DNA from 3 places in the Saccharothrix sp. 6-C genome. Region 1 is predicted to be linked to each of the others. Evidence: riboswitches for the same ligand, from Rfam matches in the RefSeq annotation. Region 1 holds a riboswitch; each other region holds the start of a gene.
What was found. A riboswitch is a leader RNA that binds a small molecule or an ion and turns the genes downstream of it on or off. The one in region 1 is predicted to bind glycine.

Region 1 (4,606 bases):
GTCAGGATCACGCCGCCGCGGGGGCCGCCGAGGGTCTTGTGCGTGGTCGTGGTCACCACGTGCGCGTGCGGCACGGGGCTCGGGTGCAGGCCCGCCGCCACCAGGCCGGCGAAGTGCGCCATGTCGACCATCAGGTACGCGCCCACCGAGTCGGCGATCCGGCGGAACTCGGCGAAGTCCAACTGGCGCGGGTACGCCGACCAGCCGGCCACGATCAGCTTCGGCTTGTGCTCGGTCGCCAGCCGCTCCACCTCGGCCATGTCGACCCGGCCGTCGGAGTCCGACACGTGGTAGGGCACCACGTGGTAGAGCTTGCCGGAGAAGTTGATCCGCATGCCGTGGGTGAGGTGGCCGCCGTGCGCGAGGTCGAGGCCCAGGATCGTGTCCCCCGGCTGGAGCAGGGCGAACATCGCGCACGCGTTGGCCTGCGCGCCCGAGTGCGGCTGCACGTTCGCGAAGCCCGCGCCGAACAGCGCCTTGACCCGCTCGATCGCCAGCCGCTCGATCACGTCGACGTTCTCGCAGCCGCCGTAGTAGCGGCGGCCCGGGTAGCCCTCGGCGTACTTGTTCGTCAGCACCGACCCCTGCGCCTGGAGCACCGACACCGGCGTGAAGTTCTCCGAGGCGATCATCTCCAGCGTGCTCTGCTGCCGGTGCAGCTCGGCGGCGACGGCGTCCGCGACCTCCGGGTCGAACTCCGCGAGGGAGGTGTTGAAGTGCTCGGACATGTGTGGGGTCTCCCTTACGAGGTGCGCTTGTAGAAGGGCAGTGCGACGACTTCGACCGGCTCGTGCCTGCCGCGGACGTCCACCGAGAGCCGCGTGCCCGGCTCGGTGTTGCCGACGGTGACGTACGCCATCGCCACCGAGTAGCCCAGGGTCGGCGACAACGCGCCGCTGGTCACCTCGCCGATCCGGGCGCCGGAGGCGTCCAGCACCGGGTAGCCGTGCCGCGGCGCGCGGCGCGAGGCGGTCTTCAGGCCGACCAGCACCTGCTCGGCGCCCCGCTCGGCGACGGCGGCCAGCGCCTCGCGGCCGACGAAGTCACCCGGCTTGTCCAGCTTCACCACCCGGCCCAGGTTCGCCTGGAACGGCGTGCGGTCGCGGCCCAGCTCGTTGCCGTACAGCGGCATGCCCGCCTCCAGCCGCAGCGTGTCGCGGCAGCCGAGGCCGGCGGGCTTGAGGTCGTGCGGCGCGCCCGCCTCGAGCAGGGCCTGCCAGACGTGCGCGGCGTCGTCCGGGGCGACGAACAGCTCGAAGCCGTCCTCGCCGGTGTAGCCGGTGCGGGCCAGCAGCACGGGCTTGCCGGCGACCTCGGTCGGGTACGACGCGTAGTACTTCACCGCGGCCAGGTCGGTCGGTGTGAGGCCGGCGAGGATGGCGGTGGCCTTCGGGCCCTGCACGGCGAGCAGCGCGTAGTCGGTCGAGGCGTCCGTGACGGTCGCGTCGAAGCCCTCGGCCCGCTCGACCAGGGCCGCGTGCACGACGGCGGCGTTGGAGGCGTTGGCCACGACGAGGTACTCGTCGTGGCCGGCCGACGTGCGTCCCCCGGCGGTGGGCGCGGAGGGGTCGAGGCGGTACACGATCAGGTCGTCGATCACCCCGCCGTCGGCCTCGCAGATCATCGTGTAGCGGGCGCGGCCGACGCCGATCGCGGACGCGTGGCCGACCAGGGCGTGGTCCAGCGCGGCGCCCGCCTCCGGGCCGGTGAGCAGGATCTCACCCATGTGGGTCAGGTCGAACAGGCCCGCCGACGTGCGCACCGCGTGGTGCTCGGCCAGCTCGCTGTCGTAGCGCAGCGGCATCCGCCAGCCCGCGAAGTCGGTGAACATGGCCCCCAACGCCTCGTGTTCGGCGTGCAGGGGCGTGCGGCGGCTTTCCATCAGGCGGGCCCTCCCTGGGTGCGGACATGCCGATGGGCCGACCGGTCGGGTCGACGGGCGGGCACGTCCGAGAGATTCACGAGCGAAAGGATGACACGGTCCACCGGAGACTCCTCGTCGAGTGAGCCTCCCCCTCTGCCATGAGCCTGAGAGCTTCGCCACCGGGTGAGGGCGGCTTGCACCGTGGGCGAGGCGCACCGGGTGCGCCTGCTTTCCAGAGTTGCCTTCGTCGCGCGGTACCTGGGCCTGAGAGATTCCGGGGAGGAGTTGCTCCTTCGGCGCCCCGCTCGGGGACTCTCCCGCGCGACATCGACGGCCGTGTTCAGTTGGTACCGCCAGACGCTAGGGGTGCCCGGCGGGCGGGGTCAAGCCCGGTCACAGGCTCTTCTCGGCCCGGACGCTCTCGACCACCTTGCGCTCGGCGTAGAACGACACGAACGGGATCGTGCCCGCGAGCAGCACCAGCACCGTGCCCTTGATCGACCAGCGGGACTTGAGCGCGAGGTCGACGGTGAGCACCAGGTACACCGCGTAGAGGAAGCCGTGGATGGGGCCGATGACCTGCACCATGCCCGCGTTGCCGCCCGCGTACTTGGCGATCATGCCGACCACGAGCAGCAGCAGGCCGACACCGACCACGTAAGCCATGAACCGGAACCTGGTCAACGCGCCGCTCATCGCCCTACCTTCGCTCACCGCTGGTCCCGCGCGTTGAGTTCGGCGAGCATGCGGTTGTAGGCCGCGAGCTCTTCGTCCTCGTCGTCCCGCACGGGCGCTCTGACGGGCTCAACGGTAACGACCGGCCGCGACGGCGCGGCCACCGGCTCCGGCGCGGCCTCGTCGGCGGCCTCGGCCCGGCGGCGGGCGTCCAGCCTGCGGATGCGCCACACCATGAACGCGGGGAAGAGGCCGAACAGCGGCCACTGGAACACGTAACCCAGGTTCTGGAACGTGCCGCCGGCCTGGGAGAACCGGTCCCACTGCCAGTAGGCCAGGCCGCAGCACACGACCAGCGACGCCAGGCAGACGGCCCCGATGGCCAGGCGCTGGGGGGTGATGAGGCCTCGCACGCCTCAAGAGTACTTCGCACGGGGCTGGGGCTCCCCGCACGGGAGCCCGCACCCTCCACGGTGAGGGCTCCTCGACCTCAGGAGCCCGCCCCGACTCGTCGGACCTAGGCCACGCCGTCCCGGCGTTGCCTCTGCAACCTGGCCACGCACCAGGCCGCCGCGCTACCCCGACGCAGGTGCTGGAGCACCGTCATCGGGCCGAGGCGACGACCGAGGTCGGCGGGCGAGAGCCCGGCCGCCCGGTAGTCGAGAGCGCGCTGGTCCAGCGGGCTGATGCCCGCGTCCCACCACTGCTCCGCCTCGGACAGGTCGCCCACCAGCTGCCAGTAGCTGGCGGCCGCGGCGAGCAGGGGCTCGGGCACCTCGGGCGCCCGCTTCCGCATCGCCGCCACGTACGCCGGATCCGCGGACTCGACCTTCACCAGGCCGCGGGGACCGCCATTCGCCCGCTGCACCGGGATCCCCGGCGCGGACGGCGGCGCTTCCGCGAGCCACGCGTCCTTGATCCGGTTCACCTCCTGCAGCTCGGCGTCGTCCGAGCGCTCAGCCGCCCACTGCCGCAACAGCTCGTCGACTCCGGAGTCCTCGACCATTCTGCCTCCTCATCGGTCGAAGATCAGCCAATGCGACGCACCGTATTAGCGGGTACCGACAACCGCTAGACCCTGGTTTGTCAAAAACCCTGTTACCAGGGCGTTATAGCCCTCATTCCACCCGTACGGTGCAACGTTCGAGGGCCGTGGTCACCGATCGTGACCGCATTGAGCGGAGTTCGCGGGGCTGCCGCGCGTCCCCTAGGCGAAGAGGCTGCGAACGAAGGTGATGATCGACTCGGCGCCGGACTGGAGCCACCCGACCGCGGTCCGCACCGCTTCGGCGGACTCGTTCGGCTGGGTGATCAGGAGGAACAGCACCAGCGCGACCGCCGCCAGCGTCACCACCTTCTTGACGTTCACTGATCGGTCTCCGTCCGTCCGACTGGGAGGTGCGGCCGTGCGCCGCACCGGTCGTGTCAACGGCCATGGTCCCTCATTCACCCGGATGATGACGATCGAACCCGCCGCCGTCCCTCGACCGGTCGCACGAACACCACGCAACCACGCCTGAGGGACCCCGAGCGTCACCCGAACGGACGATCAAGGGGACCAGTGGTCCCGCCGATCACCAAGGTACGGGCCACTCGCCCACCCCCTGGCACGGACACCGAGGTTCTTCAGACACTGCCACCTCTGCACAGCCCATCACCTGATTGCGCCGAAGCACGCACCGAGCGTGACAAAGGTCGATGACGGCTGCCTCTCATTTCCGTTACCCCTTCAGGTGATTTCGCGCGCCTTTTTCCTTGCTCGATCGGGTCATCACCCGATCACGCCGGACGCCCGCAGCGCGGCGATCTCGTCCTCGCCCAGCCCCAGCCCGGTCAGCACCTCGGCGGTGTGCTCGCCGACCGCGGGCGGCGGGGTCGGCGTGGCCGCGGGCGTGCGACCGAAGCGCGGCGCGGGCGCGGGCTGCGCCACCCCCGCGACCTCGACGAACGTCCCCCGCCCGGCGTTGTGCCCGTGCCCCGGCGCCTCCCCCGGCGCCAGCACCGGCGCGAGGCACGCGTCCGTGCCCTCCGCGAGCGCGGCCCACTCGTCCCTGGTCCGGGTCGCCA
Region 2 (4,606 bases), 780 kb from region 1:
CTCACCGAAGGGCCCCGCTCACAGCACGTGAGCGGGGCCCTTCGCGGTAGCGGGGTGTCAGAGGTCGACCGGCGTGTGGGTCATCCCGTGCGCCTGCGCGACCGGCAGGTTCGTCAGCAGGCCCTCGTGCGCGTTCAGGCCGAGCGCCAGCGACGCGTCCGCCCGCAGCGCGGCCTCCCAGCCCAGGTCGGCCAGCGCCACGGCGTACGGCAGCGTCACGTTGGTCAGCGCGTAGGTCGACGTGCGCGGCACGGCGCCGGGCATGTTCGCCACGCAGTAGAAGACGGTGTCGTGCACCTGGTAGGTCGGGTCGGCGTGCGTGGTCGGCCGCGAGTCGGCGAAGCAGCCGCCCTGGTCGATCGCGATGTCCACGAGGACCGAGCCGGGCTTCATGTCGGCCACCAGGTCGTTGCCGACGAGCTTCGGCGCCTTCGCGCCGGGCACCAGCACCGCGCCGATGACCAGGTCCGCCTCGCGGACGGCCTCCTCGACCGCGTACCGGTTGGACGTCACGGTGCGCAGGCGGCCCTGGTAGAGCGCGTCGATGTGGCGCAGCCGGTCCACGCTGGTGTCCAGGACCTGCACGTCCGCGCCCATGCCGACGGCGATCGCCGCCGCGTTGAGGCCCGCCACGCCGCCGCCGATCACGACCACCCGCGCCGGGTGCACGCCCGGCACGCCGCCGGGCAGCACGCCGCGCCCGCCGGACGGCTTCATCAGCGAGTACGCGCCCACCTGCGGCGCGAGCCTGCCCGCCACCTCGGACATCGGCGCCAGCAGCGGCAGGGCGCCGTTCGGCGTCTGCACGGTCTCGTAGGCGACGGCGGTGGTGCCGGAGTCCAGCAACGCCTGCGTCAGCGGCCGGTCGGCGGCCAGGTGCAGGTACGTGAACAGGACCTGGCCCTTGCGCAGCCGCGGGTACTCCTCGGCGATCGGCTCCTTGACCTTGAGCACCAGGTCGCCCTCGGCCCACACGTCGTCCGCGCCGGGCAGCACCTTCGCGCCCGCGGCCAGGTACTCCTCGTCGGTGATGGCCGAACCGAGGCCCGCGCCGGCCTCGACCACCACGTCGTGGCCGCGCTGGGTCAGCTCGTGGGCGCCCGCCGGGGTCAGCGCGACGCGGTACTCGTGGTTCTTGATCTCACGGGGGACGGCGATCCGCACGGTGGGCTCCTTCGGCCGTTGTTACACCAAAGGTCCGGTAACGGGTATTCGGTGTCATCGTGCCGCCGGCACCAACGGGCCGGTTCGGCGTTGTGCTGATCGAACAAGCCCGGTGGCGCGTTGACACCCGTCGGGCCCGGCACCTAGCGTGCGGGCCAACCAACTGAACATCGGCCGCGGCGCGCCAGGAGCGCCGGAACCCGCGCGGGAGAGACCTCGGTGAACGTGCCGGGGCGCCGAAGGAGCAAGTACCCCGCACACTCTCAGGCAGCGAGAACCGCTCGGGTGAGGCGACTCTGGAAAGCGCGCCCAACCGCGCGCACCCACGGTGCAAGCCGGGTCGGACCGACGGTCAGCCGTCGCGACACCCCGGCGAAGCTCTCAGGTCCCAGGACAGAGTGGGGCTCTGGTGGACCTTGCCGTGAGGGAGCGCTGTCGTGACTTATCCGGACAACCTGCTGTACACGCCAGAACACGAGTGGGTGGACTGGGCGCCGGGTACCCAAGAGCCCGTGGCGGTCGGCATCACGTCGTACGCGGCGGACTCGTTGGGTGACATCGTGTTCGTGGAGCTGCCCGAGGTGGGCGCCGTGGTGACGTCCGGCCAGGTGTGCGGCGAGCTGGAGTCGACCAAGTCGGTCAGCGACCTGTACGCGCCGGTCAGCGGCGAGGTGGTGGAGGTCAACCCGACTGCCGTGCGCGACCCCTCGTTGATCAACAACGACCCGTACGGGGCCGGTTGGCTGTTCAAGGTGGCCGTGACCGACGCGTCCGGGCTGCTGACCGCGGTGAAGTACGCGGAACTGACCGGGGACTGACGTCATGGCGATCAGCGTGTTCGACCTGTTCTCCGTGGGCATCGGACCGTCGAGCTCGCACACGGTGGGCCCGATGCGCGCGGCGATGATGTTCGCGCAACGGCTTCGGCCCTCGGCGGCCTCGGTCGACCGGGTGCACGTGGAGCTGTTCGGCTCGCTCGGCGCGACCGGGCACGGGCACGGCAGCCCCAAAGCGGTGCTGCTCGGCCTGGAGGGCTCCCGGCCGGAGGAGGTCGACCCCGAAGAGGCCGAACGGCGGGTGGCGGAGATCCGCGCCACGGGACGGCTGCGGCTGGCCGGCGCGCGGGAGATCGCGTTCACCGAGGACACCGACCTGGTGATGCACCGGCGCAAGTCGTTGCCGCTGCACCCCAACGGCATGAGCTTCACCGCCCACTCGGGTGCCGCCGTGGTCGACTCGGCGGTGTACTACTCCGTCGGCGGCGGGTTCGTGGTGGACGACACGGCCACCGGCGCCGACCGGATCAAGGCCGACGAGACACCGGTCGCGCACCCGTTCCGGACGGGTGACGAGCTGCTGGCGCGGTGCCGGGAGACCGGCCTGTCGATCAGCGAGGTCATGCTGGCCAACGAGCTGTCGTGGCGCGACGAGCGGTCGGTGCGCTCGGGGCTGCTGGGGATCTGGGAGGTGATGCAGCAGTGCGTCGAGCGCGGCTGCACGCAGACCGGCGTGCTGCCCGGTGGCCTGAAGGTGCGGCGGCGCGCGGCCGAGATGCGGCAGCGGATGACCGCCGAGCACTACGCCACCGACCCGTTGCGGGTGATGGACTGGGTGACGCTGTTCGCGTTGGCGGTGAACGAGGAGAACGCCGCCGGCGGCCGCGTGGTGACCGCGCCGACCAACGGCGCGGCCGGCATCGTGCCCGCCGTGCTGCACTACTACACCCGCTTCGTGCCGGGCGCGTCCGACGACGGCGTGGTGCGGTTCCTGCTGACGGCGGGCGCGGTCGGCGTGCTGTTCAAGGAGAACGCCTCGATCTCCGGCGCCGAGGTCGGGTGCCAGGGCGAGGTCGGCTCGGCGTGCTCGATGGCGGCGGGCGGGCTGGCCGAGGTCATGGGCGGCACGCCGGAGCAGGTGGAGAACGCGGCCGAGATCGCCATGGAGCACAACCTGGGGCTCACGTGCGACCCGATCGGGGGACTGGTCCAGATCCCGTGCATCGAGCGCAACGCGTTGGCGTCGATCAAGGCGATCACCGCGGCGCGGATGGCGTTGCGCGGCGACGGCTCGCACTTCGTCTCCTTGGACAAGGTCATCAAGACCATGCGTGAGACGGGCAAGGACATGAAGGTCAAGTACAAGGAGACGGCCCGCGGCGGCCTGGCCGTGAACGTCATCGAGTGCTGACCTGGGGCGTGGGAGGCGGTGGACGGCCGCCTCGCACGCCCGCCTGGTCAGGGCAGGACGGCCTCGATCGCCTTGACGACGGCCTCGTCCTCGGGCTCGGTGCGCGGCCGGAACCTCGCGACGACCTCGCCGGACGGGGCCAGCAGGAACTTCTCGAAGTTCCACTGCACGTCGCCGGCCGCGCCGTCGGTGTCCGCGAACGCCGTCAGCTCGGTGTACAGCGGGTGCCGGGACGGGCCGTTCACCTCGACCTTCTCGAACAGCGGGAACGTGACGCCGTAGGTGGTGGAGCAGAACGTGGCGATCTCCTCCGCCGTGCCCGGCTCCTGCCCGGCGAACTGGTTGCACGGGAACCCGACCACGGAGAACCCCTGGGCCGCGTACCGCTCCTGCAACCGCTCCAGGCCCTGGTACTGGGGCGTCAGCCCGCACTTCGAGGCGACGTTCACCACCAGCACCGCCTTGCCGGCCAACTCGCCCAGGCTCGACGGCTCACCGGACAGCGTGCGCAGCGGGATGTCGTGGATGCTCATGCCCGCGAGGCTACGTGCCGTTCGACGAGCGCACGCAGGGCCGTCATCTCCGCCGCCAGCGCGGTCACGCCCGCCGCCGTCACCCGGACCCACGTCCGGGGCCGCTTGCCGTCGTACCCCTTCTCCACCGAGACCAGCCCGGCCTGCTCCAGCACCGCGATGTGCCGCGACAGGTTGCCCGCGGTCAGCTCCAGGGTCGACCGCAGGTAGCCGAACTCGACCCGCTTCGCCTCCGCCGCCACGGTGAGGATGCCCAGCCGGTGCTTCTGGTGCACCACGTCGTCCAGCGACGCGGTCGGGTGCTCAGCCACGCCGCAAACCCGCCAAGCCGCCGACGACGAGCACCAACCCGGGCAGCACGACCACGCTGCCCAACGACCACGTGCTGGGCGTGACGCCCTCCAGTGGCGTGAAGCCGGCGGACACGCACAGCGCGACCAGGTACGCCGCCGTGATGGTGGTGAACCGGGTGCTGCGCTCCACCGCCGCCAGCACCACCAGGCCGAGGCCGATGGCGATGAACTGCCCGATCGCCGGCTGGTCGTGCTGGAGGACCGCCGTGCCCAGCACGGCCGCCGTCAGGGTCGCCGCGCGCGGCGCCTTCCACCGCCACAGCACGGTCGCCGCGGCGAGCACGATCAGCCCGACCGCGGTGCCCGAGGAGAACCTGAACGGCAGGTGGTCCAGGGCCAGGCCGACCACCGGGCCGCCCAGGCCGATCG
Region 3 (4,606 bases), 340 kb from region 1:
ACACCGGGTGGGTCAGGTAGTCGCTGGTGCGGCGCAGGTCGGCGGGGATGCCGTCGGCGGTGTCGGCGTCCAGGCCGTCCACGTCGCCGACCGTCACGCCGAACGCCTGCCACACCGCGACGAGGTGCTCGCGCGTGGTGGTCTCGTCGCACGCGATCGACACCACGTCCTCGTCGACCTGCCACAGGTTCACGCCGAGGTCGCGGGCGGCGGAGACGACGGCGGCGGCGCGGCCCTCCACACGGGCGCGCACGGTGTCGAAGAACTCGCCGTGCACGACCTCGACGCCGCCCTCCAGCAGCCCGGCGGCCAGCACGGTCGCCATCCGGTGGGCGCGGGTCGCGATGGCCTTCAGCCCTTCCGGGCCGTGGTACACCGCGTACATCGACGCGATCACCGCGAGCAGCACCTGCGCGGTGCAGATGTTGCTGGTCGCCTTCTCCCGGCGGATGTGCTGCTCACGCGTCTGCAGCGCGAGGCGGTAGGCGAGCGAGCCGTCGGCGTCCACGGACACGCCGACGAGCCGGCCGGGGAGCTGCCGCTCCAAGCCCTGGCGCACGGCCATGTACCCCGCGTGCGGCCCGCCGAACCCGATCGGCACGCCGAACCTCTGCGTGGTGCCGATGACCACGTCCGCGCCGATCTCGCCCGGGGGGCGCAGCAGCGTCAACGCCAGCAGGTCGGCGGCGACGACGGCCTGCGCGCCGGCCTTGTGGATCTCCTCGACGACCGCCGCGTGGTCGCGCACCACGCCGGACGCGCCGGGGTAGGACAGCAGCACGCCGAAGAAGTCGCCGCCGAGGCCGAGGCCCTCGATGCCCTGCGACAGGTCCGCGGTGACGATCTCGATCCCCAGCGGCTCGGCACGCGTCTCGATGACGGCCAGCGTCTGCGGCAGCGTGTCGGCGTCCACCACGAACTTGGTCGACTTCGACCGTCCCGCGCGGCGGACCAGCGTCATCGCCTCGGCGGCGGCGGTGGACTCGTCCAGCATCGACGCGTTGGCCAGCGGCAGACCGGTCAGGTCGGCGACCATCGTCTGGAAGTTGAGCAGCGCTTCGAGGCGGCCCTGGGAGATCTCCGGCTGGTACGGCGTGTACGCCGTGTACCAGGCGGGGCTCTCCAGCACGTTGCGGCGGATCACCGGCGGCGTGGTGGTGCCGTAGTAGCCGAGCCCGATCATCTGCGTCATCGGGCGGTTGCGCGCGGCGAGGGCGCGCAGCTCGGCCAGCGCCTCGGTCTCGGTGGCGGGCGCGGGCAGGTCCAGCACCAGGTCGCGCTCCCGGATCGACTCGGGGACGGCGTGCTGCGCCAGTTCCTCCAGCGAGCCGACGCCGATCACGTCGAGGATGCGGGCCAGCTCGGCGGGCCGCGGGCCCACGTGCCGGTCGGCGAACGGGGTGCCGTGCTCGAGTGCGGCGAGGGGGATGCGGTCCTGCGTCATCGGTGCTGGCCTCCAGGGCTCCGGACAGACTTCTGCCGTTGCCCTCCCCCTCTGTCTTCTGCCCGGCGTCGGGCGCCTGAGAGCTTCACCCGGCTGTCGGGTTTGCACCGTCGGCGGGGTCGGTCGGTGGTGGCCGACCCGCTTTCCAGAGGCGTCTCACCCGCACGGTCCTTGCGCCTGAGAGGTTCCGGGGAGGATTTGCTCCTTCGGCGCCGAGACTGGCTCGGACTCTCCCGCACGGGATAAAGCGACTACGCGCGAAATCGTACCCGGCAGGTGGGTGAACGGCACCGCCGGCGCGACGCGGATCTCACCGCGTGGCGCCGCTCGTCACCTGCCCGCCGGCAGGCCCGGTCAGCCGATGGCCCTGGTCCGGCGGCGACGGGACAGCTCGTCGTTGGCCGGCTCCACGATCTCCGCGCCGTCCGCCCGTTCGGCGGGGAAGTCGTGGATCGTGCCGCTGATCTCCCGCATCGCGCCGGAGACGGCGATCCCGAACACCCCCTGGCCGCCCTGGAGCAGGTCGACCACCTCTTCCGGCGACGTGCACTCGTAGACGGTGGTGCCGTCGCTGAACAGCGTGATCCGGGCCAGGTCCTGCACGCCGCGGCGACGCAGGTGGTCGACCGCGACCCGGATGTTCTGCAACGAGACACCGGTGTCCAGCAGCCGCTTGACGACCTTGAGGACCAGGATGTCCTTGAACGAGTAGAGCCGTTGGCTGCCGGAGCCCTGGGCACTCCTTATCGTCGGGTTGACCAGCCCCGTGCGCGCCCAGTAGTCCAGCTGGCGGTAGGTGATGCCCGCGATCTGGCACGCGGCGGGGCCGCGGTACCCGACCAGTTCGTCCGGCAGCGAGGAGTCCGGGAACAGCTCACCCTGTTCGCCGGATCCGGCCCGGATGGGCGCTTCCTCGACCACGCCTGCCTCCCCTCGGTCCGGTCACGACGACCGGCGACCAACGTGAAGCCGCCGCGGTGTCCGAATCACACCGTGGCAATTCACCTGAGTTCGACGGTAAGACCGCCTAGGGGGCAGGTCAACGCGACGCGCGGGACGTGTCTGACCTCAACGTGAGGTTGAGGTTGAGAGAGTCGGCCGTCGTAAGCCATTCGGGTGACGTTTAGTGATCGTTTAGCCGATCAAGGTTGACGTTGTGTAACCCAGCCGCGTGACCCTCGGAGGGATCACGTGGACCCGATCCACAACGGACCGCACACGCCCGCGAGACGCCGTTCACGGCTCGGGACCGCACGGCTCGGCCCTTCACGACACCGCCCGACCCCATCGGTCCTGTCAAGCACCCGACCCGCTTGTCCCCAGCCGGGCGTGACGCCACCGAGAGGCCGATCCCCGGGTGCGCGGAGCGGACGGACGCGGTCGCAGGGGCCGGCGGGCATGCGGGACTCCGGACCCCCGGACCGCGGCCACCGATCGACCTGGAGCGGGGCCCGGACCCGGACCCGGGTGGACGGACGCTGAACTACGTGTCCGCGCCGCGGAAGTCCTCGGGCGAGACGGAGTCGAGGAACTCGCGGAACTTCTCGACCTCGTCCTCCTGCTCGTCCGGGATGATGAGGCCGGCTTCCGCCAGCACCGACTCCTCCGCGTGGATCGGCACGCCGATCCTCAGCGCCAGCGCCACCGAGTCGCTCGGCCGCGCGGACACCCGGATGTCGCCGTCGAAGACCAGCTCGGCGAAGTACGTGCCTTCTTGCAGGTCCGTGATCCGCACCTGCTCCAACTGCCGGCCGAGTGCCCCGATGACGTCCTTGAGCAGGTCGTGCGTCAACGGCCGGGCAGGACGGACACCTTGCTGCTCCAACGCGATCGCCGTGGCCTCGACCGATCCGATCCAGATCGGCAGGTACCGTTCGCCCTCGGTTTCGCGCAGCAGCAGGATCGGCTGGTTGGCGGGCAGTTCCACCCGCACGCCGACGACGCGCATTTCGCTCATCGGGTCTCGCCTCCCTCAGCGCGCTGAAATTCTGGCGTCCCCGCTACCAACGAGGATCCCCCACGTACTCTTTCGACGCTACCCGCCAAGCGGGCCCTGTGCGCAACCGCCCGCCCGCTTCCGATCACGATGCGGACACGCGTTCACCTCGGCGAAACCGGGCGTCCGACGACGTCACGCAGGCCCACCTTCACCAAGAGTGTGTGCAGCGTTACGGACAGCGCCGCCAACTCCCGCACGACCTCGTCACGTTCGCGCGGTTGGCGCCCCGCGCCGACGACCTGCTCCACCAGCCCGACCTCGCGGTCGGCCGCGGCGCGGAACGGGCGCAGGTGGCGCGCCTCCAGCCCGTGCTCGGCCATCGCCCGCACGGTGGACGCGATCTGCACCGCCTCGTGGTCGTAGAACCCGCCCGCACCCGGCCTGATCAGGCCGTGCTGCTCCAGGTCCGCCAACACGCCCGGCTCGATGCCCGCTCGCGCCAGCAGGTCTTCGCGGGTGACCCGGTGCCCGGCGGCCGGGGTGAGGTCGACCCCGCGGGTCGCCTTCTGGTCGGCCGCGTCCAACTGCTCCTTGATGACCTTCAGCGGCAGGTACCTGTCCCGTTGTGCGGACAGGACGTACCGCAGGCGGTCCACGTCGGCGGACGTGAACTGCCGGTACCCCGAGGCCGTGCGCGCCGGGCGGACCAAGCCCTCCGACTCCAGGAATCGGATCTTGGAGATGGTGACGTCGGGGAAGTCGGGCCGCAGCTGGGCCAGCACCGCCCCGATGCTCAACACCCCGCGTGGCCGCCCGGCCGCCGTCACCGGAGCCCCATCGCTCAGGCCCCCTGGCCCCCGGCGCCCGGACCGGTCAGGAACACGAGGCGGAACTTGCCGATCTGCACCTCGTCGCCGTTCGCCAGCACCGCCTGGTCGACGGGCTCGCGGTTGACGTAGGTGCCGTTGAGGCTGCCCACGTCGATGACCACGAACTCGCCGCCCTCGCGGCGGAACTCGGCGTGGCGGCGGGAGACCGTCACGTCGTCGAGGAAGATGTCGCTGTCGGGGTGCCGCCCCGCGCTGGTGGTGTCGCGGTCCAGCAGGAACCTCGACCCCGCGTTGGGGCCGCGCTTGACCACGAGCAGCGCCGATCCGGCGGGCAGTGCGTCGACACCCGCGACGGCCGGCTCCTGGGCGGGCGCCTCGGCGCCCTCGACCTCG

Region 2: it holds a riboswitch for glycine, as region 1 does, so the genes downstream of both, gcvH (glycine cleavage system protein GcvH) here and gcvT (glycine cleavage system aminomethyltransferase GcvT) in region 1, are expected to answer to the same signal.
Region 3: it holds a riboswitch for glycine, as region 1 does, so the genes downstream of both, gcvP (aminomethyl-transferring glycine dehydrogenase) here and gcvT (glycine cleavage system aminomethyltransferase GcvT) in region 1, are expected to answer to the same signal.

Annotation. Positions count from the first base shown of each region.
Region 1 covers NZ_CP064192.1:6,656,270-6,660,875, forward strand. Annotated here, with positions in the region: gene glyA (serine hydroxymethyltransferase) at 1-728, opposite strand, end outside; gene gcvT (glycine cleavage system aminomethyltransferase GcvT) at 743-1,885, opposite strand; glycine riboswitch at 2,011-2,105, opposite strand; glycine riboswitch at 2,107-2,194, opposite strand; gene IOD16_RS28065 (DUF3817 domain-containing protein) at 2,258-2,560, opposite strand; gene IOD16_RS28070 (hypothetical protein) at 2,575-2,952, opposite strand; gene IOD16_RS28075 (helix-turn-helix transcriptional regulator) at 3,057-3,545, opposite strand; gene IOD16_RS28080 (hypothetical protein) at 3,747-3,908, opposite strand; gene IOD16_RS28085 (CaiB/BaiF CoA transferase family protein) at 4,311-4,606, opposite strand, start outside.
Region 2 covers NZ_CP064192.1:7,437,742-7,442,347, reverse strand. Annotated here, with positions in the region: gene ald (alanine dehydrogenase) at 58-1,164, opposite strand; glycine riboswitch at 1,360-1,454, shown strand; gene gcvH (glycine cleavage system protein GcvH) at 1,602-1,982, shown strand; gene IOD16_RS31850 (L-serine ammonia-lyase) at 1,987-3,351, shown strand; gene IOD16_RS31845 (glutathione peroxidase) at 3,399-3,884, opposite strand; gene IOD16_RS31840 (transcriptional regulator) at 3,881-4,195, opposite strand; gene IOD16_RS31835 (hypothetical protein) at 4,188-4,606, opposite strand, start outside.
Region 3 covers NZ_CP064192.1:6,321,215-6,325,820, forward strand. Annotated here, with positions in the region: gene gcvP (aminomethyl-transferring glycine dehydrogenase) at 1-1,444, opposite strand, end outside; glycine riboswitch at 1,600-1,690, opposite strand; gene IOD16_RS26475 (MerR family transcriptional regulator) at 1,799-2,365, opposite strand; gene IOD16_RS26480 (bifunctional nuclease family protein) at 2,928-3,401, opposite strand; gene ftsR (transcriptional regulator FtsR) at 3,545-4,210, opposite strand; gene garA (glycogen accumulation regulator GarA) at 4,225-4,606, opposite strand, start outside.